DNA from 4 places in the Marinicellulosiphila megalodicopiae genome. Region 1 is predicted to be linked to each of the others. Evidence: predicted binding sites of a transcription regulator. Region 1 holds the regulator's gene; each other region holds the start of a gene.
What was found. Region 1 encodes PhoB, which activates phosphate uptake and scavenging genes when phosphate is short. Its sites were predicted from a motif close to TGTCATANNNNTGTCANA; they were not measured.
Positions count from the first base shown of each region.

Region 2: a site for PhoB is predicted at 5,218-5,235, ahead of TYM08_RS03165 (esterase-like activity of phytase family protein). Genes of this name have one in related genera too.
Region 3: a site for PhoB is predicted at 6,147-6,164, ahead of TYM08_RS00510 (UDP-2,3-diacylglucosamine diphosphatase). Genes of this name have one in related genera too.
Region 4: a site for PhoB is predicted at 1,435-1,452, ahead of TYM08_RS11350 (PstS family phosphate ABC transporter substrate-binding protein). Genes of this name have one in related genera too.

Region 1 is NZ_AP023087.1:1,057,493-1,065,309, forward strand. It holds gene TYM08_RS04480 (thiol:disulfide interchange protein DsbA/DsbL) at 1-338, shown strand, start outside; gene TYM08_RS04485 (chorismate--pyruvate lyase family protein) at 322-873, shown strand; gene ubiA (4-hydroxybenzoate octaprenyltransferase) at 888-1,748, shown strand; gene phoB (phosphate regulon transcriptional regulator PhoB) at 1,843-2,538, shown strand; gene phoR (phosphate regulon sensor histidine kinase PhoR) at 2,586-3,884, shown strand; gene TYM08_RS04505 (hypothetical protein) at 3,891-4,034, opposite strand; gene TYM08_RS04510 (response regulator) at 4,036-4,932, opposite strand; gene TYM08_RS04515 (ComF family protein) at 5,009-5,710, opposite strand; gene bioB (biotin synthase BioB) at 5,747-6,832, shown strand; gene bioF (8-amino-7-oxononanoate synthase) at 6,774-7,817, shown strand, end outside.
Region 2 is NZ_AP023087.1:756,245-764,061, reverse strand. It holds gene TYM08_RS03175 (WD40/YVTN/BNR-like repeat-containing protein) at 1-2,156, opposite strand, end outside; gene TYM08_RS03170 (hypothetical protein) at 2,344-2,712, opposite strand; gene TYM08_RS03165 (esterase-like activity of phytase family protein) at 2,848-5,148, opposite strand; gene TYM08_RS03160 (Stealth CR1 domain-containing protein) at 5,373-6,422, shown strand; gene TYM08_RS03155 (MBL fold metallo-hydrolase) at 6,700-7,770, opposite strand.
Region 3 is NZ_AP023087.1:126,055-133,871, reverse strand. It holds gene TYM08_RS00530 (vWA domain-containing protein) at 81-1,820, opposite strand; gene katG (catalase/peroxidase HPI) at 2,443-4,638, shown strand; gene TYM08_RS00520 (hypothetical protein) at 4,784-5,593, shown strand; gene TYM08_RS00515 (hypothetical protein) at 5,673-5,924, shown strand; gene TYM08_RS00510 (UDP-2,3-diacylglucosamine diphosphatase) at 6,212-7,000, shown strand; gene TYM08_RS00505 (hypothetical protein) at 7,243-7,817, shown strand, end outside.
Region 4 is NZ_AP023087.1:2,642,060-2,649,876, forward strand. It holds gene TYM08_RS11340 (hypothetical protein) at 1-30, opposite strand, end outside; gene TYM08_RS11345 (glutathione S-transferase N-terminal domain-containing protein) at 547-1,203, opposite strand; gene TYM08_RS11350 (PstS family phosphate ABC transporter substrate-binding protein) at 1,552-2,589, shown strand; gene pstC (phosphate ABC transporter permease subunit PstC) at 2,716-4,152, shown strand; gene pstA (phosphate ABC transporter permease PstA) at 4,177-5,475, shown strand; gene pstB (phosphate ABC transporter ATP-binding protein PstB) at 5,481-6,284, shown strand; gene phoU (phosphate signaling complex protein PhoU) at 6,298-7,011, shown strand; gene TYM08_RS11375 (IS1595 family transposase) at 7,158-7,817, shown strand, end outside.

The sequences.
Region 1 (7,817 bases):
CGTTTTATACCGCACAATTATTGAATGTACCTGAGCAAGCACATGGCAAATTGTTTGATGCCATTCATATAACACGTGCAAAAATAGGATCACTTGAAGATTTTGCCCAGTTTTATTCTAACTTTGGTATTAGTGAAGATCGTTTTATTTCAACAAGTAAATCATTTGCGGTTAAATCGATGGTAGACAATGCACAAAAAATTTCGACTCAAGTTGATGCCACCCCAACATTAATTGTGAATGGTAAATACTTAATCACCACTAAAATGGTTCCTAATCGCCAAACTATTCTAGAAGTGGCTCAATACCTAGTTGAGCGCGATGCAGCAAATAAATGAATCAAACTGGCCTAAAAAATTAACGCATTTTGAAGGTAATTTTAAGTCTATTGCTCAATCACATACCAAGCCCAATGCAATATTGCGTGCTTGGTTGCTCAATCAATCCAGCCTAACTACAAAACTTCAGAATCACTTTGGTGATTTTCAAGTTGAAGTGGTCAGTGAATGTTGGATTAACAACAGCCAAGCCAAGCAATTTTTTAGACAGGCATTGAAAAATAAACAATTCAAGATTGATCGTTTGTGGTGTCGAAAAGTCAATTTGAAATGTAATGGAAACATAGTGGTAAGAGCGCATACCCTCGTGCCATTGCAAACATTTCATAATCAAACACGTCGAATTGGAAAATTACAAAATAAATCCTTGGGTCACTTTCTTTTTACTCACAAGCATATTCAAAGACAACCAATTACGATATTAAATGTTGAAAAATCGCATTGGGCAAGGCAGTCTATTTTTAACATTTATGGTTACCCGTTATTAGTAACAGAATTTTTTGAACCTGATTTTTTAAATAAAAACCAAAAATAAAAAGATTAAATAAAATGATGACATCCACTACTTTTTTCGCTCTTGTACGGTTAACTCGCTTAAATAAACCCATTGGAATTTTACTTTTACTTTGGCCAACGCTATGGGCGTTATGGATAGCCGCTGATGGTTTACCGCCATTATCAACGTTATTTATATTTGTATCGGGCGTTGTGATAATGCGAAGCGCAGGTTGCATCATTAATGATTTTGCGGATCGTAAAATAGATGGAAAAGTGGGTCGAACCAAACTGCGCCCTTTAGTAACTGGAGAAATTTCTAGTAAAGTTGCGCTGCAAACATTTTGTATTATGATTCTTGTCGCTTTTTTATTGGTGTTGTTTACTAATCCATTTACCATAGGTATGAGTGTTGTAGCGGTAGGATTAGCTTCACTTTATCCCTTTATGAAACGTTATACGTTTTATCCACAGGTTGTATTGGGTGCTGCATTTTCTTGGGCAATTGTGATGTCTTTTACAGCTTTGGAACAATCACTTGATAGTAAGGTTTGGCTTTTATACACAGCAAATCTATTATGGACGGTAGCTTATGACACTCAATATGCCATGGTCGATCGAGATGATGATTTAAAAGCAGGGGTTAAATCCACTGCGATTCTTTTTGGAGATATGGATAACGTTGCCATTATTGGGTTGCAAGTTTTGTCAATTATTACGTTTTTATTACTCGGCGGTCACATAGAGGCAGGTTGGTTTTATTATTTGGGTGTGTTGGCTATGGCTGGATGTTTTATTTATCAAGCATGGTTAACCAAAGACAGAATAAAACAGCAGTGTTTTAATGCATTTTTGCATAATTTTTGGGCTGGGATGTGTATATTTATCGGTATCTTTATCGATAAACTGACATGATACTGTCATTAAAATTACTTCGTACTGTCACAAAACTGTAATATAAACAGGTTCTAATACGCCACTTTAAACCATCAGATATCGAGTAAATAACATGTCTCAACGCTCAATCTTAATTGTGGATGATGAAGTCGCTATTCGTGAGATGATTGCTTCAGCATTAGAAATGGCAGGATATAACACGTTAGAAGCAGGGGATGCATCAACAGCGCATGGACTTATTATTGATAAACAACCTGATTTAATATTATTAGATTGGATGATGCCAAATATCTCAGGCATTGAATTGGCGCGTCGATTAAAACGAGATGATTTAACAAAAAATATTCCAATTATTATGCTGACAGCAAAAGCCGATGAAGATAATAAAATTTTAGGTTTGGAAGCAGGAGCTGACGATTATATTACCAAGCCTTTTTCACCGCGAGAATTGGTTGCACGATTAAAAGCGGTATTACGTCGAACCATTGATGAAGATGAGTCCACGCCTATTGAATTTCATGGTTTAATATTGGATCCACATTCTCACCGTGTCAGTGTACAAGAACACGAATTAGAAATGGGCCCCACAGAATTTAGATTACTGCACTTTTTTATGAGCCACTGTGAGCGTGCTTATTCACGTTCACAATTATTAGATCAAGTTTGGGGTGGTAATGTTTATGTGGATGAGCGCACTGTTGATGTTCATATAAGGCGCTTGCGAAAAGCTATTGGTGAGCCGCATCAAAATATGATTCAAACTGTTCGTGGAACGGGCTATCGTTTCTCCTCTAAAATCGCTATTTAACGGCGGCTTTTGTCTGTTAAAATCGCACTTTTTAAGCTGTATTGAGTATGATTCACAATGTTAAAGGCCGACTGGCTTCTAGAACTGTTTTACTAATAATTGCATCTTGGGTATTCGGCTGGTTTTTCGATGCCCCTTATTTATGTCTATTTTTGACTCTTATCTCTTTGCTTACTTATCATGTATATCATTTATTAGAATTAGTAAAATGGTTGGCAAGTGGCAGTAAAACGTTGCCACCAGATAGTTTTGGCACCTGGGGGCAAATTTATGATCACCTACAAGTTAAACAATTAGCCCATTCTAAAGATATTGGTCGATACAAACGCATATTAAAACGAGTACAAGGATCTACAGAAGCGTTAGCCGATGCGGTAGTTATTATTAATAAAGACAATCAATTATTGTGGTGGAATCCAGCTGCCCAAGCTTTATTAAACCTCAAGCGTAAAGTGGACAGTGGTCAATTAATTACCAATTTAATTCGTGAGCCTAGATTTCATCTATTTTTAAATGATCAACAGCCAGGCAGTGCATTGTTAATTCAAACTGTGCATAACCCACCTAAACATATCCAAATTACTAAAACAATATATGGTAATGACGAGCGATTATTGTTGTTACGTGACATTTCGAAAATGAAGCAATTAGAAAAAACTCGACGTGATTTTATTTCCAACGCGTCACATGAATTGCGCACTCCGCTTACCGTTTTAAAAGGGTATTTAGAAACCTTTGATGATTACAAAGAGGATTTGCCAATCACATTTCACAAACCCCTAGTTCAAATGCAAAATCAAACGAATCGCATGGAGAATTTAGTTCGAGATTTATTAGCCTTATCAAAATTAGAAGAACAAAATACAGAGTTAAGGCAGTCCCAAATTGATGTGTCAGATATCATGGTTGAGATCATACAAGATGCACGTGTTTTAAGTGGTGAAAAAAATCAAGAAATTACTTTTAAAGCAAATAGCGAACTGTGCATTCGTGGAGATCAATCTTTAATAACCAGTGCTATTTCGAATTTAGTTTTTAATGCCATTCGTTACAGTAATGAAAAAACAACAATCTTCATTACATGGAATGAAAATGGAACACTTGAAGTAAAAGATCAGGGCATTGGCATTCAATCTCGACACATTGATCGCTTAACTGAGCGTTTTTATAGAATTGATGAGTCAAGAAGTTCGGACAGTGGCGGCACTGGATTGGGGTTAGCGATAGTGAAACACATAATGTTAAATCACCAAGGGAAGTTAAAAATTCAATCAATATACGAAGAAGGCTCCACCTTTAGTTTAGAATTTCCAAAAGACCGATTAGTATCTAAGCTTGATGAATGATACGTTTTAACAACCAATCATTATGCTGTATTGTGATTGGTTTTGTGTGCAGCTAGGCAGTATTTTTTGAGCATGAGTGGTGACATTAATAGCAATTATTAGTGTTAACAGACTTAAGCTGATTACGGCTAAATTTCTGATTTTGTTCATATTACCTTCTTACGCTTGCTATATATTTAGTGAGCATCATCATTTTGTCTTCATCATCATCCACATAATTGAGTTTAACTAATAATTGATTACTTTGAGTTGTGCCAATTACCTGAACTAAATGCACGTAGGTGTTGATTCGAGCGACGTTTTCAATGCCTTCACCTATTTGAATGTCAATGACAACTTGTTCAAGTATTTGAGGTTTGATGGTGTCGGCATCTACTTCAAGTAGAACCTGTTGTAAATTAATGTCTCTAATGTTAACCGTTGCTTGAGTTGATGCTGTTCGAATGGTTGTAGTTGCAATGGGTTTTTTATCGACAATCACAGATGATTTTGGTTTGTTTTTTTCAACTAATTGATTGGATGCACTGTTGCTATTTAATAGGTTTGAGCTTTGATTGGTGGATGTGGATTGTTTAGGGGCAGCGCTAGCTAATAATGGATTCACCGCTTCTTCTAATAAGGCAGGGTCGCCAGACGTTTTTCGCCCAGCAGGTGGCTTGGCTTTAGCACCTAAAGCTTTAATGACTTTGGTTAATAGCTGCTCCGCTGAAAAAGGTTTGCCGATATAATCAGTTACTCCAGATTTTACAGCTTCAACTACGTTTTCTTTGTCCCCACGACTAGTAACCATAATAAAGGCTGTTTTAGGGCGGTTCTTTTCAATTTCAAATGGACGCAACCAGGTTAGCAGTTCAATACCACTTAGCTCCGGCATTTCCCAGTCACATAAAATTAAATCGTATTTGTTTTTTTGTAAAAGAATTTGGGCTTTTCGTCCGTTAATGGCTTCATCGACTTTTGCGTGAGGAATATGCTGGCGCAAGCTGCGTTTAACCAAGTCTCTAATAAAACTAGCGTCATCTACGATTAATATTGAAAGTTGAGCCATCAGGTGCCCCATAAAAAAGAATTCTTAATTAACTATAGACCAACAACAGGCTTGCAACTTTTTAGGAGTGAATAAATCAGTGGGCAACAGCGCGAGCCAATGTCCAAATACTGATGCGTTTTGCGCCTTTTTTACGCAACACTTTACTTAGCTCATTTACTGTTGCGCCAGTTGTTAAAATATCATCCACAATGGCCACATGTTCAGGCACCTGTGAGTGACATTGAAACGCGCCTTTTAATAGTTTGGCGCGTTGTTTTTTGCTGTGTTGAGCCAAAGTCGGTGTGGATTTTACTCGATTAATCCAATCAAAAATAGGTGTATGTAAGTGTTTACTAATGTGTTGGGCCAGTATTTGTGATTGGTTGAACCCTCGTTGATGGTGCCTAGATTCATGAGACGGCACATACACAATCGCATCGGGTTTAACGGTTATGCGTTGAATCAACGGCTCGCACAAAGTAGGTAACGCGTAAAAATCCCCAGAATATTTGATTTGTTTAACGAGATTTTTTACCTCGCCTTCATACAAAAAAGGCGCCAAAGCATCATCAAAATAAAACGCCTGACTCACGCAAATTTTGCATAATTCGCCCATTTCACTTGGGTGCGCACAGTGCGGGCAAGCGTAAATATTAAAATCCAGCGTTTCATAGCAATGTGTACAAATAGATTCTTTGCTTGGAATGTGACAAAGCTGGCAAGCTTGCTCAACAAATAGCCATTGGTAAACTTTATTTAAGGCAAAGTTTGACTCCTGCGGTGCACCAATTATCATACGGCTTCCTTAAAATTAGACCTGCGAGATCAAGATATGGCAACGCCTTTACGCTATGACTGGACAACAAAAGAAGTACTAGAGTTGTTCGACTTACCTTTTAACGATTTAATGTTTAAAGCGGCCCAAATCCATCGTGAAAATTTTGATCCTAATGAAGTTCAGGTTAGTACACTTTTGTCGATTAAAACCGGTTCTTGTCCAGAAGATTGTAAATATTGTCCACAATCTGCTCATTACGACACTGGCCTAGAAAAAGAAAAATTAATCGGCATTCGTAAAGTGATTCAACAAGCAAAAGCGGCTCGTGAATCGGGTGCTTCTCGTTTTTGTATGGGTGCTGCTTGGCGTTCACCAACACAACGTGACATGCCTCATGTCATCGAAATGGTAAAAGAAGTAAAAGCCATGGGTATGGAAACCTGTATGACGTTGGGTATGTTAGATGAAGACAAGGCGCAGCAGTTATCTGAAGCCGGTCTTGATTACTACAACCACAACTTAGACACCTCTCCAGAATATTACGACAAAATCATCACAACACGTAGCTACAGCGATCGTTTAGATACGCTAGGTAACGTGCGTAAAGCCGGCATGAAAGTATGCTCAGGCGGCATCGTGGGCATGGGCGAAAAAGTACAAGATCGCGCTAACTTGCTTATTCAATTAGCTCAAATGCAACCGCATCCTGAATCTGTGCCAATTAACATGTTGGTAAAAGTGGAAGGTACGCCTTTAGAGTTACAACAAGATTTAGACCCATTTGATTTTATTCGTACGATTGCTGTGGCGCGTATCACGATGCCAAGCACTTACGTACGTTTGTCAGCAGGTCGTGAAGACATGAACGAGCAAATGCAGGCAATGACCTTTTTAGCTGGCGCTAACTCTATTTTCTACGGCGAAAAATTATTAACCACTGATAATCCTGAAGCTAACGAAGACAAAGAATTATTCAGACGTTTAGGTATTCGCCCTGCTAACCCTGAAAAAATGGATCCAAAAGCATTAAAAACATGGGAACCTTCGCGTTGCCCTAAACGTAATAACGAACAGTTTTACGATGCAACCGATTCAGCAACCGATTCAACCCAAGAGTCAGAATCAAACACTCATGCCTAAAGCGTTTGATTTTGCGGGGAAACTAGCCCTTAAAAAGCAAAATAACCTCTACCGTTCACGTAAAACGCTTCAGTCTAAACAAAGCGTTTTACAAACGGTAAACGGTCAATCTGTACTGGCGTTTTGCTCAAATGATTATTTGGGCTTAGCCAGTCATCCTTCCTTAGAGCAAGCCTTTAGCAAATCTGCCAAGCAATATGGGTTTGGTTCGGGTGCGTCACATTTAGTAAATGGCCATCACCAATGTCATGACGAGTTAGAAAACCAACTGGCGCAGTTTTTTGGTTATGAAGCCTGTTTGACGTTTTCAACGGGGTACATGGCAAACTTGGGTGTCATTGATGCCATTTGTGATAAAAACACAACCCTATATCAAGACAAACTCAATCACGCTTCATTAATAGATGGCGCGTTATTAAGTGGCGCTAAACTTAAACGTTATCCACATAATCAATATGACACATTAGAAAACTGGTTAAGCACTGATGATAATCAAGTAATGATTGCCACCGATGCTGTGTTTTCTATGGATGGCGATTGCGCCGATTTAACCCAATTATCAAACCTTGCAAAAAAACACGACAGTCTATTAATGATTGATGACGCCCACGGCGTAGGTGTGTTGGGTGAACAAGGCAAAGGCACTGCCAGTCATTATAATTTAAATGCCAACGACGTTCCCATTATGATGGGCACATTAGGCAAAGCGTTTGGTTGCAGTGGCGCATTTGTATTGGCAAGCCAAGAAATGATTGACTACTTAGTGAATTTTTCTCGCACGTATATTTATACAACGGCGGTTCCCCCTGCGTTGGCGGCCACTTCTATACAAGCGTTAGAGCTGGTTAAACAAGCGGATGACGCACGAGCGCATTTGAATTTTTTGATTGCACTTTTTAAGCAAAAAGCCAAAGAATTAGAATTAATATTATGGCCATCAGACACTGCCATTCAACCAATTATGATTGGTGACAGTCAAAAAGCC
Region 2 (7,817 bases), 300 kb from region 1:
GTGAAATAAATTTCATCCATCGGATACCAACGTCCAATGGTACTGATCATTACAATATTTGGATTAACTGAACTGACATCTACACTTGCAAATCCGCCTTGTAAATTTGCAGAACCGGCTGGAGTGATGTCTGTCCAGTTATTATTTGCTGCATTAAATTTAAATACCGCACCATTTGTTGGATTCCAATAAGCTGCATCTAAAGATTTATCACCATCAGGTGTGACTGTATTACTGAAAACAAAATAAAAACTATTTCCATTTCGTGCCATTCCCATGGGCACTGTCACATTTGACGGATTATCCATATCAAACGATTTTGCAGCCATTTGGGCTGGATGGTTAATTAATTTTGACCAAGTTTGTCCTGCATCGGTTGAACGATATACGCCGACATTTCCACCGTTATAAATATAATCTGCGACACCTACATAAATAATTGGTGTCGATGATCCATTGGCACCTGACTGATCGTCGTATTCAACAAAGGTAATATATGAAGCATTTAAACTGGACACTTTATTCCAGCTTGCACCAGAGTCAGTACTTTTAAATAGGCCATCTTTTTTAGAACCTAATAATAATTCATTGGGTTTATTTGGATCTACTTGCAAAAATTCGCCATTGCCACGACCTGGATTATTTCCGCCTAATTTCACAGGAGCCGCTGCTACTTTTGTCCAACTATCACCTTTATCATTTGATGAAAAAATTGAGCCGACTTGTCCCCAATCTGCACTATAAAGCCCGGTTGCCATATATACTTTATTAGCATCCGATGGATCAGCCGCCACACTCCACACACCCCAGTCATTACCATTAGTGAAAGAGTCGTTTAATGGAATCCAAGTTTTATTGGGTGCATTCCAACGATAAATACCGCCAATATCTGTACGGGCATATAAAATACTTGGATCGGCTTTGCTGTAAATTAAACCCGAAACAAAACCACCCCCTTTAATCACAACAGGATTCCAAACATAACCATCGGCATTTGGAATGGGGGTTTCATTTACATAAACATCAAAGTCAATTTGAGAAGTATTCAATCCATCTGACACATTTAACTCAATAGTAAATTGACCAGCAGAAACAAACTGATAATTAATTGGATTAGTCGTTGCAATAATTTGGTTATTTAATTTCCATTCAAATTCTAAATCGTCATTTTCGTTATCATTGACGATCGCTGTAATATTTATATTTTCATTTTCAAAAATATTTACATCATTTATTGCAGTAATTTCGGGAGCTTGATTAACAGGTAAAGCTACGACATTCACAACAAAACTCATCGTACTTTTATTTTGTGCATCATCAATAACCGTCAATTCAACAGTGACCATTCCAATTGTATTAAACTGATAATTAAATTGCTGAGTGTTTTGATTACTGACTGTCCAGCTATATTGTAGCTGTCCATTTTCAGGATCATTCACATTAGGGGTTATGGTCAGAGTTTCACCAATTGTGATTTCTCTATCAGCAATTTGTTCAATAATTGGTTTTTGATTTTGATTCGGTGCGTACACAGTGATATTAAATTCTTCACTAGCTTGATTGCCTTGTGCATCTTTTACAGTCAAGACAATTGAAAATTCACCTGAGTTTGAAGAGGCATAATGCAAGGTCGATTCATTTGATAATTCTTGACCTTCGTACATCCATGAATACGATAATTGTCCTCCTTCAGGATCTGAAGCATCGGCAGAAATACTTATAGTTTCATCAATTAAAACATTAACATCATTGATAGAAGTAATCATTGGCGATAAATTAATCGCTTCAGATGAAACAACAACGACCATATTTTTTGTTGTGCTTGTTTGATTATCATACACAGTTAAAACAACGTCATAACTGCCTGGTTGCGAAAATTGATATTGCAAAGTTTCCGAGTTAAATGATTCTCCATTTATAGTCCAAACATAGGATAAAGTATCGCCTTGCTCATCATAAATTAATGGCGTTAAATTTATCGTTTGCCCAACGGTTGCTTCAATATTATTTAAATTCGCGACAATTGGTGCGGTATTTAGTTGAGTGTTTGTATTTGTGTTAGTAGTATTTTTTGAATCAATACAACTGGTTGTCGTGGCAATAACAGTCGTGGCAATAACAATGGCATTTAACAAATAAAATTTTGAAAATTTCATGAAGATCTCGCGAAAAAAGAATTTGGCACGAGTATAGAAATCAGCGTCGCAAACAGCAAAATAGAAATGTTGGATTGAGATCTGTATCAGTAAAAACGTGAATTTACCTCACTTAGTGAAATTAACACCTTAAGTTAAGCGCTTACATTAAATATTTAGTTATTTTATAAAATTACAAATATTTACATTAAAACCATGCTTTATACAAAATGGTCAGCACAATCCCAAACACAGACCAAGATAAAACGCACATTAAAAAATGCACAAAAAGCGGGGAATCTTTTCTGTCATATTCGATATAACGAAAAAGCCACACAAATGACAACAGAATACTTGAAACAAAACTTAAAGGTAAAGCAATGAACAAACCGATTTGAGACCAGTTTTGACTGGCAAACACACCTTTATAAGTCATGACGCCAGTTTGCCACTCGGGTTTAGCAAGATGCAAAAAAACCAATGCAGCCAGAATAAATCCACTGGATAACAACGATAAAATTCTAGAAACTTTCAGCATTTTTCTATGGGTATTATTAAGTTGGCCTTGCTTTAACATGATTGACTTTACCTTTTATTATCCTAATAAAAGTATAGCTGCTGTGATCATAGACAGCATAAAAATTCCCACATGCAAAAAAAATGGCCAATCTTTTACAAAATTGACCATTTCATAACTCAAATGATATTAAGACTAAAATTGCCCCAAATTAATCAAATGATGTTCACCACTATTATCATCCACCCCATCGTTGTCGTTATTGATCCAAACATTATTGTTGTTATCAATAGCTAATCCTTCAATTTTCTCAACAATTAAACCATTTGTTTTGGCAAGTTCTGATATTAAATCTTTGTATAGTGTTTTTGTAATTAGATCGCCATCTTTTACATCTGTTAAATCAATTTCATAAATACGCTTTATTGCTGCATCAAAACCTGATTGATTATCACGCTCTAAAATCAAAAATTTATTTTCACCTAACGCTGCAATATCTGACAATCCAACCCAACCACCTGCTTGTGATTCTGCGGCATCAAGTGGATACATGACAAACTTCCATGTTGCATTAGCAATATCATACAACCCAATTCTTGCATTCGTTTCACCTAACCAAGCACGCTGGAACGTTACGATTAACTGTCCATTTGATTGCGCCACTCCTTCAAAACCAAAACGCAGTTGCTTGTCGTTAATTGATTTTGGCAACAATACAACTTGCGTAATCACACCATGTGCATCGGTTTTAATTAACATGTTTAAAGATTTAATTGGACGCGCCTGTTCATTGATTGTCCCGTTTCCTTCAGATGCGATCCAAAAACCACCATCTTCAGATTGTACTAAACCTTCAGGATCGATGTTAATGGTCTTATCCGCATTAATTAATTCGCTCAAATCATCAGCTGTAAATACATTATCAATGTCTGCCATATCGTCAATTTCAACGGCAATTTTTGCTAATACATCATTGGTGTCTTTGATCATTACTTCACCAGTAATTACAGCAGGAATCGTTGCAGTATTGATTGTAAATATTTTATTTGATGCGAAAAAACTATCATTAATACTGTATAAAACATCTGAGTCTTGCGTGTCATGAGTTAATGCAGAAAGCGCAGCCCATGTAATCGGTGCTTTACCACTTTCAATTTTAGAATGTAAACTTGGATAAACAGCCTCTTGAACTGCATATTGATAAATATTCAAACCTGAGCGAAATTTATCACCACGTGAATCGGCTTCACTAGCCACAATTAATAAATTTCTCTCAGGTAATGCCAACACACCTTCAGGTGCAACAGCCGTTGGTAAAGCCTGTTTAAATTTAGGTGCACTTAGATCACTCATGTCATACACAAATGTTAAAGATGAACGCTCAGAATTTATAAACGAATAAGTCGTTGATCCAAAAACACCCACATCTGCATTTTCAGGCTCATTACCTTTTGCATCTGATCGCTTATCAGGGTAATGACCAAAGCTTGCAGTTAAATGCTCAAGCTCGTTTCCAGCTGCCCAAACTACATTTCCTGAAATATCAAAAATTGTAAAACCACGACTGCCACCATTTAAGTCACCTTCATCCGCCGTAATAAAATGCGTGTCATCAACCCAAGTAACACCATCTGGCTCACGTGGAATCTGCATAACCGAATCATTTAAAAAGATGTTATGTGGTTTTTCGTCAGTTACGTCAATTTGAGTTAAGTTAACAAACCCTGCAGAAAAATCATCAATAACTGTCTTAGTTGCTAAATCTACAATAACGATGTGGTTATTTTCTTGTAACGTAACAACCGCTTGGTTTTTGCTATTAATATCAACGTACTCTGGTTCAGGATCGGTTGGAAATAACATATCCATTCCTGTTAATAGAATATCTGATGCCACCCAAGAAGTAGGTTCGCCTGTTAATTCAATGACCACTAATTTGCCTGCTGGTAATTGTCCGGGAGCGCCGTCACCTAAATCTTCGTCACGTTCGTTTTCAATGGCTATTAATGCATATTTTCCGTCTTTACTGACGGCAATAGAATCTGGCTGTCCTGTTAAATCTATAGTATGTTCAATTTGTTGTGATTGAATATTTACTACATTTAACACACCTGACACATTGATATAATCAAGTGAGGTATTCACTGCGATCAATGCGTAATCGTTTAACACTGCCACACTGGTTGGCTCACCATTCATTGCTAATACACCTAATGATTGTGGATTATGCGCATCTGCAATATCTACAAAACCAATTTGATCCATTGGGCTGTCGGTATAAATTAATGTCATACCATCTGTTGATGCAGCCACAATTTCAGCAGAGGTTTCGCTGTCGTCATTACAATTAGCATCGATTTGCTCACAAACAAAATAACTCGATATACGATTAAAGTGGCTGATGGATTCTTCAACAGGTGATTCTTCTTTTTTATCATTACAAGATGACACTAATAACGGTAATAACACTGCATTTAATAATAAAAACTTATTCATAGTTATTCTCATGGGTTAAAAAATTTCGCAGTACAATACTTGCCAACTATGAAACATTTCTTACACATTTATTACACTTTTATGAACTTGAATTTTAATCCTTTTATATATAAAGACTTAGTTGAGCATTGTTCATAGAATCAACTATCAAACGCTGGTATCATTCTGCAAGGTTTGACTTTTTGTTTTTATTTCCCTTTATATTTTCTTTTTGATTATTACTTATGACTTCGCACTGTGACACAAACAACTTCAACGCAACTTTAGACACACCTAGAGACACACCTAAAGACATGCATATAGACGCCGTCATTACATGGGTAAATGGCAGCGATGAAAAGCATGCTGCCAAACTAAAGCAAACCTTGGCTGATTTGGGCAAAGCGATCCCTGTGTCACTTCAAGGGCCTAGACTAATTGATGTTGGTGAGGTGAAATGGTGCGTGGATTCAATTTTAATTAATGCCCCTTGGATACGTAATATTTTCATCATTGCTGATGATCAACGCCCTGAGTTTTTAGATTTGCCTGAATACGCACAATTAACACATAAAATTAAAGTGGTTGATCACAAAGAGATATTTTCAGGATTTGAACATGCACTGCCAAGTTTCAACTCTCGATCAATTCCTATGATGCTTTGGAAAATTCATGGTATTTCAGATCGGTTCATCTATTTTAATGACGATTTTTTAATCATTAAGCCTGTCACTGCCAAAGATTTTTTTATTAACGATAAAATAGTAATTAATGGGAAATGGGAGAATTTATACCCAACTAAAACTAAGTTGATTATTTTTTTAAATAAAAATCTTGGTATTTTTAAGAAAAAAATCAACAATGCAAGCCACATTAAATCCGTGTACTTAAGCAGTAAACCATTTGGGTTTAAACACCGCTTTGTTTCTCTGGATCATGCGCCCCACCCTTTTTTAACATCCTGTTATAAATTTTTATTTGAAAATCATCCAGAAAAAATGCATCACATGATCAACCATAAATTTCGCAGCAACAAACAATACTCACCTGAAGGATTAACGGTACATTATGCTTTAGAAAAAAATAAGGCCGTTTTTAATTCAAAAAAACAAAGTGAAATGATTAAAGCAAATCATATTTCATTTGAAGCTGTCCAATTAAAATTAAATGCGATTCAACAAAATCCTAACAGCGCATATTTGTGTATTCAAAATTTGGCAGATGCGGATATGAAAAAACAAAATTATATTAGAAATTGGATTGAAAACGATTTAAACATTAAATATAAAAAGTAGACTTTCGTTACCATCAATCATCACTAAGCATCACGATCAAGTCACGGGATAACGACGATGGTATTGTAAAGCAAGACTGTAGTTCAAGACTGTAGTTCAAGACTGTAGTTCAAGACTGTAGCTCAAGAATGTAGCTCAAGAATGTAGCTCAAGACTGTAAAAAATGGCGCAAAAAGAGACAGTAATCTTATTTCAATCACTCATCCTAGACGTATTTTTTCCCAAGATGCCATAGAATATCTAGCTTTTAGGCTAAAAAAAATACAACTTTCTTTGATCACTCCCACCAATAATTTTCCACTAAAGGTTTTTCTTTAAGCGATTGAAGACTTGTGATTTCACCCATTGATGGCGTAACCAAATTAATATTTTTTTGCTTTGATAGTTCGACTATTTTTTCAAATGGATCAGTCCAAGTGTGCACACTTAAATCAAATGTACCATTATGAATGGGCACCATAAATGTTGCTTTCACATCCAAATGCGCTTGAGCGGATTCCTCTGGCATCATGTGAACATCAGGCCATAATTTATTATAAGCGCCTGTTTCTATAAAGCTCACGTCAAATGGACCTAAACGTTCGCCAATTTCTTTAAATCCGCCAAAGTAACCAGAATCTCCAGTAAAATAAAAACTAGCTTGATCACTTTTTACCGACCAACTTGCCCATAGTGTTTTATTTGAATCGCCCAACCCTCTTCCTGAAAAATGCTGAGCGGGGGCTGCAGTGATAGATAAATTATTAACTGTCACGCTTTCCCACCAGTCTAGTTGAGTAACATTTTCTGGTTTTACTCCCCAAGTAATTAAATCCTCTCCAACACCTAACGGTGTATAAAAATGTTCAACCTTATTAATTAATTGTTGGATTGCCCATTGATCTAAATGGTCATAATGATTATGGGACAACAACACACCTTTAATAGGAGGTAATTGTTCAATCGTTAATGGCGGTTGATGAAAACGCTTTGGGCCTGCAAAACTAAAAGGCGAAGCTCGTTTTGAAAACACAGGGTCTGTTAACCAAAACTCACCATCCATTAAAATTAAAATTGTTGAGTGTCCTAATCTTGAAAAATACATATCCTGTTTAGATATTGACTGTTTTTGTAAAGCTATCAGTTGATCAGTTGTCATGGATTGAACTTGAATAGGGGTAGTTGGGCTTGCGGGTTTTTGTTTATCAAACAGATACATTTTTAAAACCGCCCAAAAATTAGTCACCATTTGGGTGGCATCGATATTCACAAATTGTTTACCATTAAATTGATCAGAGGCTTGTACTTTGTCTTTTATTGTTGATTCTTCTCGAAGCGGATCGGTTGATTTGAAAGTAAAATTGAACATGAAAGCACCTGTAGTGAAAAGCAATGCTATAAATACAATGCTTGTAA
Region 3 (7,817 bases), 930 kb from region 1:
AGGGAAGAAAGGGAAAATAGATTTTTGAGGTATAAAAAAACCGCTAATGGATAGCGGTTTTTTATGATTAGCAAAATAAATTAAGCGGCGGGCTCTGCATCTGGCTCGGCTGCTTCTTCTGTCTCTAGTTTTTCATATTCAAGTGCATCACCAAACCCAGTCTCTGGTAAGTAGCTTCTGAATAAATCAGTTTTGATTCCACTGGCTTCTAGGTAAGAATAAGATCCAGAATCACTAGTGAATTTAATGGAAATATTACTTTTTAATTCTGCAGATGAGCGATTTGGAGAAATATAAGAGTAATAAAATAAACCAAATTCATTATCGTCTATTTGTTTAATGTCTTGGTAAATACGATCTATCACTCCTTCTTTTAAATCAACTGTGAAAATATTATGCTCTTGGGCAATCGTCTCAAAAAAATCATTTGATTCATATTCTTCACCGTTAGATAAAACAAAGACATTGCGATATTGCTTTAAACGGTCATATCCAAATAGTTTATTCCATTTCTCGTATTCTTCTGTAGATCGGTCAATTTCAGCCAATATTATTGAATTTGATTCTTCGTTATATTTAAGACCTAAACATTTAGATTGGCTTGTACCTGATGTATCAATCCCGTCTGAAATAATCACAAGTGAGCCATAACTTAAAAAGCCATTATGGGTTCTTTCAACCACATCAACATCAGTTTGTACAAAGTCTTCAGACCAAAGAGTAGATGCTTGAGACAGAGGGCAATTCATAGAGCTGCTGTTTGATGTATTAGTGATGGCGTCTATTTGAGCGTTTAATGTGGCCAAATCACTTGAACCGCGAACAGTTTCTGGATGAACGTTATCATCAAAAGTGACAATATATACTTCTTGATTAGGATGAATTCGACTCATACCATTTTCATCTTGAATTAAAGCACGAGCAGCTTCTCTTGATTTTTCTAATGCATCTTCAGACATACTGGTACTTGTATCGATCAAAATCACTAATGAGTAATAGAAATCATAATAATTCAAAGGACTCAACTGTGGGTAACTTTCAGTTTCTGAAATTTCATTGCCATTTTCTTTTAGAAGAAAATTATCTTTTTGTAAATCGTTATATGAAATAACATCATCAACCATTGCACGACCTATAAATTCAATATAACCCAACTCACTTACGTGTTTGATCTCATCTTCAGGGTAATATAAAAAACTTGACCCAATTGGAGATAAGCTAATAAAAGGTAAATTACAGCGAATAATAATGTCATTGTTATTTTCCAATGTAGCAACGCCATTTTCAACTTCACAAATTTGATCATAATCACCATCTACAATTTCAATTTCGTAGCCATCTGCATTGCTGACTTCTTCAGTAAAGGTGAACGTCTCATCACCAGAAAGAACGTTAACTATTTCGCCATTTTTAGTGTTAACGATTTGCAAATCTTCTTTTAAATTTAAAACTATACCTTTTAGTTCAATCACTTCAATTTCAACCACTTCACTAGGATCATCACAAGTAATATCAATTGAAGCATCGCTAGAGACGGATCCGGTTGAGTTTACCAATACACAGGTCAATCCTTCAGGTTGAGAGGTAATTTGAACAAAATAGTCCGTATCTTCAACAAACATTAGGTTTGACACAAATGGCGCATTTGCTGAAAGCGTTAACTGATCAGACTCTTCGCCAAATTGCGTTGTGCCATCAATTTGAATGGTAAATTCGCCGGATGATAATCCAGAAACCATCCCGTTAAGTTTAATATTTTCACCACACCCAACAACAAAGAGCGAAAATAAAATAGCTGATATTCCTAAAGTGAATTTCATGATAATTCCAAGTTTTTTAAATGTGGCCGCATTTTATGTCGAAGTGAATAAATTATCTACATTCACACTCAATGAAAAAAACATTTTTTGTAACCAACCAATAATCCAAGGTGCGCAATCCAGGGGTCGGATCCATTTTTTAACCCAGGTAACCCAGGGGTCGGATCCATTTTTAATTAACTCGTTTAATTGTTTCGCTGAATTTTTTTGGATCCGACCCCTGTTTATTTTTGGATCCGACCCCAGGCTAAAGGGTTTTCTCTTTTTATTTCTAAGAGCATTTATGTTGCCTTAATTGATTCATGATAAACATTAAACGATATATATGAGTTGTATATAAAATAGATCGTACTTTATTTGTTGTTCTAAAAAATAGAATCAGTACTTCTAAATAACTTGCTGTTTCTTTGTGGTAAATACCCCTATTCTGATCGAGTACATTAATTATTAAACAATTTATATATCAATCAGTAAGAAAGCTTGGGGTCAGATCCACTTTTGATAAATGCAATGCTTGTTTATCAAAATCATGTTTGGATCTGACCCTAGGTTAAATGTAACGACATTGAATTTAACTATTTTGAATTTAACTATTTTGAATTTAACCACATTGGAGACAAATATGAGTGAATCGCAAGGCAAGTGCCCAGTTATGCATGGTGGAAATACAACCGTTGGGGGGCGAGGTACTAAGAATGTAGATTGGTGGCCAAATCAATTAAATCTTAAAATTCTGCATCAAAATGACACAAAGTCGAATCCAATGGGTGTCGACTTTGATTATGCTAAAGCATTTAATGCATTGGATTTAGCTCAAGTTAAACAAGATATAAAAATGATGTTAACGGACTCTCAAGATTGGTGGCCTGCTGACTTTGGGCATTATGGACCGTTTATGATTCGAATGGCCTGGCATGCAGCTGGTACTTATCGAGATGGAGATGGGCGTGGCGGAGCAAGCACAGGCAACCAGCGTTTCGCGCCACTTAATAGCTGGCCAGATAATGGCAATTTAGATAAAGCTCGTCGCTTAATTTGGCCGATTAAACAAAAATATGGGCAGGCATTATCCTGGGCCGATTTGTTTATTTTGACAGGTAATGTGGCATTAGAATCTATGGGGCTTAAAACCTATGGATTTGGTGGTGGACGTGTAGATATATGGGAGCCTGAGGAAGATATTTATTGGGGAGCTGAAAAAAAATGGCTCGACAATGAGCGTTATCGTGGTGAGCGAGAACTAGAAACGCCGCTTGCTGCGGTACAAATGGGGCTTATTTACGTCAACCCAGAAGGCCCAGATGGTAAGCCAGATCCATTAGCGTCAGCAAAAGATATACGTGAAACGTTTGCTCGAATGGCGATGAACGATTATGAAACTGTTGCATTAACAGCAGGTGGCCACACATTTGGCAAAACACATGGTGCGGCACCTGACTCTAATTTAGGTCCTGAGCCAGAGCGTGCTCCATTAGAAGAAACGGGACTTGGCTGGAAAAATACGTACAAAAGCGGCAAAGGTTCCGACAGTATTACAAGTGGCTTAGAAGGTGCCTGGACGCCAACACCCACTAAATGGGATATGAGTTATTTTGATGTTTTATTGGGCTACGATTGGGAGCTACACAAAAGCCCAGCCGGTGCACAGCAATGGCGAGCAATTGATTTAGCCGATAAAGATCATGCGCCAGATGCGCAAGACAGTCATAAAAAGCTGGGCTTAATGATGTCCACAGCGGATATGGCTATGAAAATGGATCCAGAATACCGAAAAATATCTGAGCATTTTCATCAAAACCCCGAAGAGTTCGCCCAAGCATTTGCTCAAGCTTGGTTTAAATTAACTCATCGAGATATGGGACCAAAAGCTCGTTATTTAGGAGCCGAAGTCCCATCTGACGATTTGATTTGGCAAGATCCTTTGCCAGAAGCGGCCTATGCTTTGGCCGATGAAAATGACATTGCTAACCTTTCAGACCAAATATTAAACAGTGGTGTAAGCCACGAAGCATTGATATATACAGCATGGTCATCTGCATCTACATTTAGAGGCTCAGATGCCCGTGGGGGTGCAAATGGTGCACGTATTCGCTTAAGTCCAATGAAAGATTGGGAAGTGAATAAACCCAAACAATTGGCAAGCGTACTTGAAACGTATCAACGCATTGCTGAGGAATTTACTCAAAACAGCTCAACTAACCAATCCATTTCGATAGCGGATTTGATCGTATTAGGAGGGAATGTTGCGATTCAAGCGGCGGCTAAAAAGGCCGGGGTTAATGTAGATGTGCCATTTACAGTAGGTCGTGTGGATGCATTACAAGAGCAGACGGATATTGAATCGTTTGCTGTTCTAGAGCCTGTTGTGGATGGGTTTAGAAACTACAGTCAGAAATCTTACACTATTTCAGTTGAAGAAATGTTAATAGACAAAGCACAATTATTAACATTAAGTGCGCCGCAAATGACCGTGTTAGTGGGTGGGTTACGAGCATTAAATTGCAACTTTGATTCTCAACATGGTGTACTCACCCAAAATCCAGGTGTATTAAGTAATGAAGTGTTTGTTAACTTACTTAGCATGGACTATAAATGGGAGCCTGCTGATAAAGAAGCTGAATTATTTAACGGGTTAGAGCGTAAAACGGGCACTAAAAAGTGGAGCGCGACAAGAGTGGATTTATTATTTGCTTCAAACTCTCAGCTTCGCGCCATCGCTGAAGTGTATGCTTGTCATGACTCACAACTAAAGTTTGTTAATGACTTTGTTACAGCTTGGACAAAAGTGATGAATGCCGACCGTTTTGCGGACAAATAATAGTCAATAAATGCAAAATTTTCCCAGACCGATAACAGCGATGATATGGGTCTGGGAATATTGCTAAATACATCAAAACTGATCTAAATCAAATAAAACGCCGTATACACCTTTCAATACACACTTATTAACTATGAAATTCAATATGAAATATTTATGCACCACATTTTGTCTATCTGTTTTACCCTTTGCTTCTTTGGCCGAACAACAGGACTTAACTGAAGTCGAGACACTTCCAGTACAGAGCCAGATTGTAGTTTCTCAGGATAATTCAATATTGGAAGTGCAGTTAAACGACAAAACAAAGCAAACAACAGACATGTCACAGGAAGATGAATTTGCACCAACTGCCCTTTCAACTTGGTCGGCATCTGCTTTTTATCTGTATAACGCCTCAACTGAAAAAATGTTATTGGTGCCTTCGCCTGGTTTCGAAAAAGGTGGATTTAAAGCCAATGCACAATCAGCAAGCTACACACCCGAAAAATTTTACGATTTTGAGACAAGCGCTTCCACCAATTGGACTTTGGGTGAAGATGCCAAGCAAAATAGTAAATTATTATTTCTAGCCAATGCCTCAATTAAACGTCGCTTAGTTGTAGCTGTGCCCTTTTTAGAAGTCAGCCAAGGCTTGTCCTTTAAAAAGGATTATTCTCAACTCAGCATCGGTGCAAGCTCGTTTATACCCACGCCTTGGTTTTTTGTCCTGCCAAAATACACTGCTACTTATAGTAACGACAATATGAACGAATTTGCATATGGCGTAAAAGAAAACGGTTGGTCTTCAGGCTGGAGTGTGACTGCATTAAAACCTATTAATAAAAATTGGACATTCTTAGCAATTTATAGCGCCAAAAAACTTGAAGCAGACTTACTTGCAAAAAGTAGCCAGAGTGAATCTAATCAATCATTTATGATGATTTTGAGTTATCAATTTAATAAAAAAGAATCGTAATAAATATAAATCCAAAAAAATCTTACTCATTGCCACTGGATATCCCGATATCAAATAAATTATGTAATTAGGAGTTATCATGAATAATGAATTAGCCGATGTAGCAGTAGAGCGTTCACAATTAAAACAAACAACCATTGAATTACTAGCTAAAGCAGATGGCTCACCGATTGCGATTTTAAATAAAATCGATCCAATTGCTTATATCATCAGTGCAGACATTTACAATCAAATGCTCAGCGAATTAGATGAATATGGACTATCCCTGATTGCAGAAAATCGCAAAAAAAATGCATCTAAAATTCATGCAATTCAAGCTGAAGATTTATAACTAAGCTTGAATCTAAGTTGGAGAGCTAACTTGGGACATCCAGTGCGCCGAGATAACTCGGTAAAATGTAGTTGAATTAGAGTTGAATTAGAGTTGATCTAGAGCTGTTAAATAATAAAACGTTATATTCAAATTTCAAGAATATTTTTATTTTGTCCCCCCTATTTACAAAGGTTTTTAAGTGTACAAAGGTTTTTAAGTGACTTTAAACCGTCATCAAACAATCATAAAACCGTCATAAATGTACTAGAAAATACTTAGAACATTATTGGTAAAAGGGGATTTACATGACTCAACATATACATGCTCGAACAGTTTGGATTTCAGATGTGCATTTAGGCTTTAAGGATTGCCGCGTTGATTATTTGGCCAGTTTTTTGAAAAACGTGAAATGCGATACCTTGTATTTGGTTGGCGACATTATTGATTTATGGGCAATGAAAAAACGATTGTTTTGGCCTAAAGAACATTACGAAATATTAATGTTACTTTATCAATTAGCCGAACAGGGTACACAAGTGATTTATGTTCCTGGTAATCATGATGATCCTGTTCGTAAGTTTGCAGGACAAAATATGGGACCAATTAAAATCATGCATGAACACGATTATCAAACTGTAAAAGGAAAAACGATATTGATTATGCATGGCGATGCAATGGATGCTTATGTGCAACACTCGTGGCTAACAAAAATAATTGGCGAAGTGGCGTATCGAACATTGTTACTTGTGAATAGATGGACAAATCGAATTCGTAAATGGATGGGCAAACCTTATTTTTCTTTGTCGTATCAAATTAAAGAAAATGTAAGTGGCGCAAAAAAAGCCATTGAAGAATACAAATCACAATGTATTAAAAATGCTAAGCATCGTGGTTACGATGGTGTGATTTGTGGACACATTCATTATCCAGATTTAGACATCAGTGATGATTTTATGTACGCCAATACAGGAGATTGGATTGAAAACTGCACCGCATTAACGGAAGATTTTTCTGGAAAGTTTCATTTACTAAGTTGCATTGAACAAACTCAACTGCATGACAATCATATTAAAAATGAAGTTCACGTCGCGTAAACACTGTTTTACACTATAAAAAATAGACACGGATGTCTGTAAGTTTTTATATATCAAATTTTAAATTTGGCTAGTGACTCATCAATCGGTATGATGCCTATCCAAGAATCAGTCGCAAGAATCAATATGTCCAAGAAAGGATAAAATGTCCAAGGATAAAAGTTAACTCCCTTTTCTTGCCGGCTGTGTTTAATTCAAAAATACATTGCAATCAAAATAGCCTTCAAATTATGAGCCGATTTATGAAAACTATACGACTATTTTTTATTTTTACCCTTTTAATGTGTCAGTCCTATATGTCAATTGCATACGATGCATGGAAGCAAATTGAGTCGGATCAATTTCGAGTGATTTTTCAAGAAAATGTTGAATCAGAAGCAATACGAACATTACAACGCCTTGAAGCATATACAATGTTAAGTCTTCAAGATTTGCCATTGGAAAATAAGAAATTAAGAAAAATTGATATCATTATTTATTCATTAGCTCATGAATCAAATGGAAACGTGGGAAATGCTCCTTCTGTATCTCGTTGGTATAACCGTCCTGGAAATTTTGCTAATGGCGAATGGCTAGATATTTTAGCGGTTCATGAAGGTCGACACATCGTTCAGTTTAATCAAGTTTATGATAATGCATTGGGGAATCTTGCCTATACATTGTTTGGTGAAAATGGATCATCATTGTTTGTTGGTGCATTAGTACCTTATTGGTTTTTAGAAGGCGATGCGGTTCAAGCTGAAACCAAATATACACATGGTGGTCGAGGTCGAACAGCAAGTTTTGATTTGTGGTGGCGTACAGATTTAATTGAAAA
Region 4 (7,817 bases), 1.6 Mb from region 1:
TAACATTACTAATAGAAATAAACATTTCATAATTATTGAGTCTTAACGAGGCTGTTGAAAAACAATTATAAGGGAAATCCAAGTCTTAGTTTAGAAAGTTCATCATCTAAACAGCCATTTACATTTTAGTTTCCCCATTGAGTTTATAATTTTAAAATATGGTAAATTATATTCAATGGTTTGGGTTGTACCTATCTACTTACCTGTCTACTTAACTGTCTACTTAACTGTCTACTTAACTGTCTACTTAACTGTCTACTTAACTGTCTACTTAAGCTTCCACAAAATTGATTACGATGTCACTCATTTTTCGAAAATCAACAACGTTTTTTAATGGATATGTAACTGAATGCTCAAGTTTAGTATACGCTTTGATTCGAATTGGATTTAAGCCTACATACATCATGCAACTTAATATGGTTTTCATCGAACTGAACGAATCAAGGTCGCTTAAAAATAACTTTAGGCGACATCTTTCTTGAAAAATACGGGCTGAAAATTACGGACATCCTGCATTTTTACAACTCTAAAATCAAACACTACACGTTATATTTCACTCAACACTTTCAAACCTTTTTGCACACCAGGGCGCGACGATACTTTTTCAACCCACTTATTTACAAATTCAAAGGTCGGTAAATCAAGTTGATCTGAGCCATTGTAAAATTTATCTAAACAAATCACCCAAGGCACTATTGCCATATCTGCAATGCTGTACTCGTCCCCTGCTATGAATGCATTTTTTGATAATTGCGTGTCTAGTACAGCTAATAGACGCTTGGTTTCTTTGGTATAACGCTCAATACCATATGATTGATCACCTTTGTCTGTCGCGTATTTATAAAAATGACCAAACTGTCCAAACATTGGACCCACACCACCCATTTGGAAAAATAACCACTGCATGACTTTTGCACGTTTCACAGAATCTGTTGGTAAAAACTGTCCTGTTTTTTCAGCCAAATAAAGCAAAATGGCGCCTGATTCCATCATTGCAAATGGATTACCGTTATCACCTGTTAAATCCACCAGCGCAGGAATTTTTGAATTTGGGTTAATTTTAATAAACTCCTCAGTAAACTGATCGCCCTGCATTATATTGATCAAATGCGCATCGTATTCCACTCCCATTTCTTCTAGTGCGATGGATACTTTTTGGCCGTTTGGGGTAGCTAATGAATAAAGTTGGATATTGGCAGTCATGATTAAATCTCAGATTGTTTTTAGTGAATACATTAATAGTGGTTCAAAAAAATAACTCAATGGCGATTAATTAAAGAACATCAAGAAAGTGCCAAAAGTACTCTTGTCCTTCTAAACAGCATTGGTATTGCGCATTAAATACAATAATTTGACAAACCTATTTAATCAATTTGACAAAACTATGTAATCAATTCGACATAAATCTGCAATCTTTTTGAAATATTTCAGTATTGTCACAAAACTGTCATAAAACAAACCTATGATGTCGCCAACTTAAAGCAAAGGGCAAACAAAACGCCTTTGTGATTTTTTGAAATTTAATAAAACTCTAAAACCATTGAGGTTAATATGAAATTAAAATTAGCAAGCATCAGTATCATTTTAGCAGCAAGCGCAGTGTCTTCTGTAGCTGTAGCACGTGACAATATTTGGATTGTCGGTTCTTCAACTGTTTATCCATTTGCTACCGTTGTAGCTGAAAAATTTGGCAAAGAAACAACATTTAAGACACCTTCAATTGAATCAACAGGTTCAGGCGGCGGCTTAAAAATGTTCTGTGAAGGCGTGGGTGAAAACACACCAGACATCACAAACTCATCTCGTCGCATTAAATCTTCAGAAGTTGAATTGTGTGCTAAAAATGGCATCACTGAAATCATCGAAGTAAAAGTAGGCTACGACGGCATTGCATTAGCTAACACGAAAAAAGCCGTTCGTTTTGAATTAACTCGTAAAGATATCTTTTTAGCATTGGCAAAACAGGTTCCTACTGAAAAAGAAGGGGAATTAATCGAAAACCCATACATCACTTGGAACGAAGTGAATCCTTCACTTCCAAATCAAAAAATTGAAGTATTAGGCCCACCTCCTACTTCTGGCACACGTGATGCGTTTGTTGAATTAGCAATGGAAGGCGGCTGTAAAAAGATCGCTTGGATTGCAGAACTTAAGAAAACAGACAGTTCAAAATACAAAGCAATTTGTCACGGTATCCGTGAAGATGGCCACTTTATTGAAGCGGGTGAAAACGACAATTTGATCGTTAATAAACTAGAAGCTAACCCAAATGCTTTAGGTATTTTTGGTTTTTCTTTCTTAGATCAAAACGCTGAAAAAGTTCAAGGCTCTTTAATTGATGGCGCAGCCCCTACGTTTGATAGTATCGCTGATGGTGAGTATGTGGTATCTCGTCCTTTATACTTCTATGTTAAAAAAGCACATTTAAATGTGATCCCGGGTATCTCTGAGTATTTAGCGACATTCACTGACAAAAAAGCAATGGGTGAAGAAGGCTACTTAACTGACAAAGGTATGATCCCTTTACCAGCTAGCGAATTTAAGAAAGTTCAAAACGCTGTTAAAAACCGCACAAACTTAACACTATAAACTGTCATAATTACAGTTTAGAATACGCCACTTTTGCAGCTTTTAACTCGCTCAAAGGTGGCTTTTAAGTTCTAACCCTTACTCTGCATCATTTAGCGGAGTTTTTTTTGACTAGAGAAATTCGGTATGTCTTCAAGCACGTTAGTATTAGCGCTGATCATATTTTGTGCCCTTTATTATGTTTTTGGTCGCATGCGCGCCATTCAAATAGCAGGACCAATTGGTGGTATTCGCTTCTTACCTTCTTTACCTAATTATTATGGCTTTTTTGCTGTTATTTTATGCGCTGTTCCAGCAGTTATATTTATGCTGTTTTGGCTAATTTTTGTTGATATGTTTATTCAAAGCAAAGTGTTGATGCATTTTGGTAAAGAAGTCATGGTGAATGGTGAATTAGCCTTAGTAGCTTCAGACCAAAATTTTTGGCATTTATTAAGAACGGCCAACACAACTGATCAAAACTTAATCATTTCTAAAATTCAAGTGGCGGACATCATGACTACCCCGCCCGCTTATTTACTAGAAGCAAACGAATACTTCAAACAATTAACCGACAAAGCAATGAACATTAAAAGTTCTTTATTTATTACCATTGCCTTACTTTGTGGTGCAGTCGGTATTTTTGTCATTACACCAAAATTCAATAGTCGTAATCGTGTTGAAAAAGTAATCCTGACTTTTTTCTTCGTCAGTTCAATTTTAGCAATTTTAACCACGGTTGGTATTATTTACGCGGTATTACGTGAGTCTTATCATTTCTTTAAATTGGTTCCAATTACTGAATTTTTATTCAGTACAGAGTGGTCTCCTCAAACAGCATTACGTGCAGACCAGCAAGCAAGCTCCGGTGCATTTGGTGCTATTCCATTAATAACGGGAACCTTATTAATTTCGTTTTTAGCATTATTGATCTCGATTCCTTTTGGTTTGTTTTCTGCTATTTACTTATCAGAATACGCAAACTATAAAGTTCGCTCCATCGTTAAACCATTATTAGAAGTTTTAGCAGGTATTCCAACGGTTGTGTATGGCTTTTTTGCTGCATTAACTATGGCACCTTTTATTCGTGATACCGCTCAATCAATGGGGTTTACAAACGTATCCAGTGAAAGCGCTTTAGCAGCAGGTATTGTGATGGGCATTATGATCATTCCAATTATATGTTCATTAACAGATGATATTATTTCGGCCGTACCCCAAAGTTTACGAGATGGTTCATCAGGTTTAGGTGCAACTAAAAGCGAAACGATTCGTAAAGTGGTATTACCTGCTGCATTACCGGGGATTGTTTCTTCGATTATTTTGGCAGCATCGCGCGCCATAGGTGAAACAATGATTGTAGTTATGGCCGTGGGCACCGCTGCAAATTTAACTGCCAATCCTTTGGAGTCAGTGACAACGGTTACTGTGCAAATTGTTATGTTATTAACTGGTGACCAAGAGTTTGATTCAGCAAAAACTCTATCGGCATTTGCCTTAGCATTATTATTATTTACAGTGACATTAGGCATGAACTTTTTTGCCAATCACATTGTTAAAAAATATCGCGAACAATACGATTAATACGAAGTTTATAAGAGAATTAACATGAACGCACTAGAACGCATTGCAGCGAATAAAGACGAACTTTTACGCGCTGGTATGAACAAACGCATTTGGTCAGAACGTATTTTCCAAGCCATTGGTATTGGATCCATTATGTTGGGTTTGATATTTTTGGTGGTATTACTTTCATCCATAACTTTAAAAGGCGCTGGGGCATTTACCACTTATGATTTACGCCTAGATGTCACTCTGGATAATGACATTTTAGAATTACCTGAAAACCCGACCCAATCTCAATGGTTAGCAGCAGATTACGAAGGCTTAATCAAACAAGCCCTACGTGAAAAATTTCCAGAGGTCACAAGTCGATCCGAAAAACGCATGTTGTATCCGTTAATCAGTACATCTGCAGGTTACCAAGTGCGTGATTTTTTAATGGCCCATCCTGAAAAAATGAACACAACTCAATCGTTTTGGTTAACTGCTGGCGCAGATTCCATCGCGTTTATGAAAGGCTACATTGATCCGCAATTAGAACAGGCTGATCGTCGATTTAAAGACAATCAAATTCAATGGTTAAAAGAATTTCAAGACAACGATGATGTGGATCACAGCTTTAATCTTGGTTTTTTCACCTCTACGGATTCACGTGAACCAGAACAAGCAGGTCTTCGTGGCGCGATTACTGGCTCACTGTTTACGATGTTAGTAACGTTAGTATTGTCCTTTCCTATTGGTGTGGCAGCGGCTATTTATTTAGAAGAATTTGCAAAACGCAATAAACTGACTGAATTTATTGAAATCAACATTGCAAACTTAGCGGCGGTACCTTCCATTGTGTTTGGTTTATTAGGTGCTGCGATATTTATCAATGTCATGCATTTACCAAGAGCGGCGCCAATTGTGGGTGGCTTAGTATTAACACTTATGACATTACCGACGATCATTATTGCATCACGCGCCGCGATTAAAGCGGTTCCGCCTTCTATTCGTGATGCAGCAATGGGCATTGGAGCCTCTAAAATGCAAGTAGTTTTACACCATGTATTACCGCTTGCTATGCCTGGTATGTTAACTGGCACCATCATTGGTATGGCTCAAGCACTGGGTGAAACGGCCCCATTATTAATGATCGGAATGGTGGCGTTTATAGTGGATATTCCAGGCTCGATTACCGACTCTGCCACTGTGTTACCAGTACAAATTTACATGTGGTCCGATTTACCTGAGCGACTATTTGTTGAAAAAACCTCGGGTGCAATTTTAGTTTTGCTGATGTTCTTAGCGTGCATGAATATCTTAGCAGTCATTCTTCGTAAAAAATTCGAACGTAAGTGGTAATCAAAATGTTTACAGAAAATACAGAACAAACCGTTGGCAAATTCAAAGTTGACAACGCAAAAATGACAGCAGATAACGTTGATGTTTTCTACGGTGATAAACAAGCTATTTTTGATGTGTCTTTAGATCTTGGTCAAAACGAAGTGCTTTCCATGATTGGCCCATCCGGCTGTGGTAAATCCACATTTTTACGCTGCTTAAATCGTATGAACGATACCATTGAGATATGTAAAATGACTGGGGACATCAAACTTGAAGGGCTTGATATCTACAAAGGTGGATTAAATCCTGTGCAATTACGTGCACGCGTGGGCATGGTATTTCAAAAACCCAATCCATTTCCAAAATCAATTTACGATAATGTGGCCTACGGCCCTCGAATTCATGGCTTAGTTAACCGTCGCTCTGAATTAGATGAAATCGTACAAACCGCATTAGAAAAAGCAAGCTTGTGGAATGAAGTGAAAGATCGTTTAGATCAACCAGCAACAGGTATGTCTGGTGGGCAGCAACAACGTTTATGTATAGCTCGTGCCATTGCAGTGAGTCCTGAAGTGATTTTAATGGATGAACCTTGCTCAGCACTTGACCCAATTGCTACGGCTAAAATTGAAGAGTTAATTGCTGAATTAAGCCAAAATTATTCCATTGCGATTGTGACTCACTCAATGCAACAAGCAGCGCGTGTATCCAACCGTACGGCGTATTTTCATCTTGGCAAGCTTATTGAAGTGGGTAAAACACAAGACATATTTACGTCACCTAGGCATAAGCTTACTGAAGATTACATTACTGGCCGTTTCGGTTAATTGGGAGAGTAAAATGGACAAGTTAAACCTTGATCAACATATATCGAATAAATTTAACGAAGAATTAGAAGAAGCCCGTCAGCATTTAATGCAAATGGGTGGCATGGTTGAGCAACAGGTTAAAAATTCAATCACCGCTATTATTGAAGCAGACTCCGCATTAGCTCAAGAGATTCGTGCAAAGGACGAATCTGTCAATGATATGGAAATGGATATCGATGAAGAATGCGCTCGAATTTTAGCACTTCGCCACCCTGCTGCCAGCGATTTACGTTTTGTTTTAGCTGTCACTAAGGCTGTGAATGATTTAGAACGCATTGGTGACGAGGCAAGTAAAATTGCCAAACAAGCAATCGAGTTAACTGAAAACGGCGCAGCACCAAAAGGCTATATCGAAATTCGTCATATTGGTAACTTAGTGGTAAGTATGCTGAACAAAGCACTGGATGCATTTGCTCGCTCCGATGCAGAACTTGCGCTTGATGTATTACAAGATGACAAAGTCGTCAACATGGAATACGCAAGCGCCATGCGTGAAATGGTGACATTGATGATGGAAGATCCGAGAATGATCAGCCGCGCATTAAATGTAATGTGGGCATTGCGATCATTAGAGCGTATTGGTGATCATTCACAGAATATTTGTGAATACGTAATCTATTTGGTCAAAGGCAAAGACATACGCCACAAAAAACTCTCTAAAGTTAAAAAAGCCGTTAAAAAGTAAGGCATTTAATAATTGAGCCCGCACTGAGAATTCATTGCGGGCTTTTTTTGAGCTTTATTTTGGCTATGTTTTAAATTGTTGTGGCAGGATGCAAAATCATAATACTGATCTAAGCTGAGATTTATACACCCACAATGACATAGCCTATGAATCCACAGCATTTTCAAAACATACTTAAGCAGGTAAGCAAGCTCGATCCTGTTCAAAAACAAACTCTATCCACCGCTTTAGCTGCACAAGAAAATCCCATTCTTACACGACTGTCCAAAGAAGTGATCACCCACTCAAAATGCATTCATTGTCAAAGTAACCGCTTGCGAAAATACGGTTTTAGTAATGGCAGGCAGCGATTTTTTTGCAACGAATGTCGCAAAAGTTTTGTGTGCACTCGAGGCAGTGCTTATTTTTATCAGCACAAACCTGAGCTTTGGCAAAAATACTTAGAGCACATGCTTGACCAAGATAGCATTCGGCGTTGCGTAAAAGATTTGAATATTTGTGTGACTACCTCTTTTAATTGGCGTCATCGTTTTATGAATGCTACTCAAAACACCTATGAATCAAGGCTTGAAGGCATTATTGAAGCAGATGAAACGTATTTTCGAGAATCTAAAAAAGGCGAGCGAAACTTAAACCGACCTGCAAGACAACGAGGATCTAAAGCATCCACACCCGGTATTAATCAGCACGATTGGGTGGCAGTGTTAACCGCTAAAGATCGAAATCATCATGAATTTGATCAAATATTAACCCGCGTAAATGGCGCTGAAATCAATCAATGCTTAGGCTGCAAAATTGCCGATGAA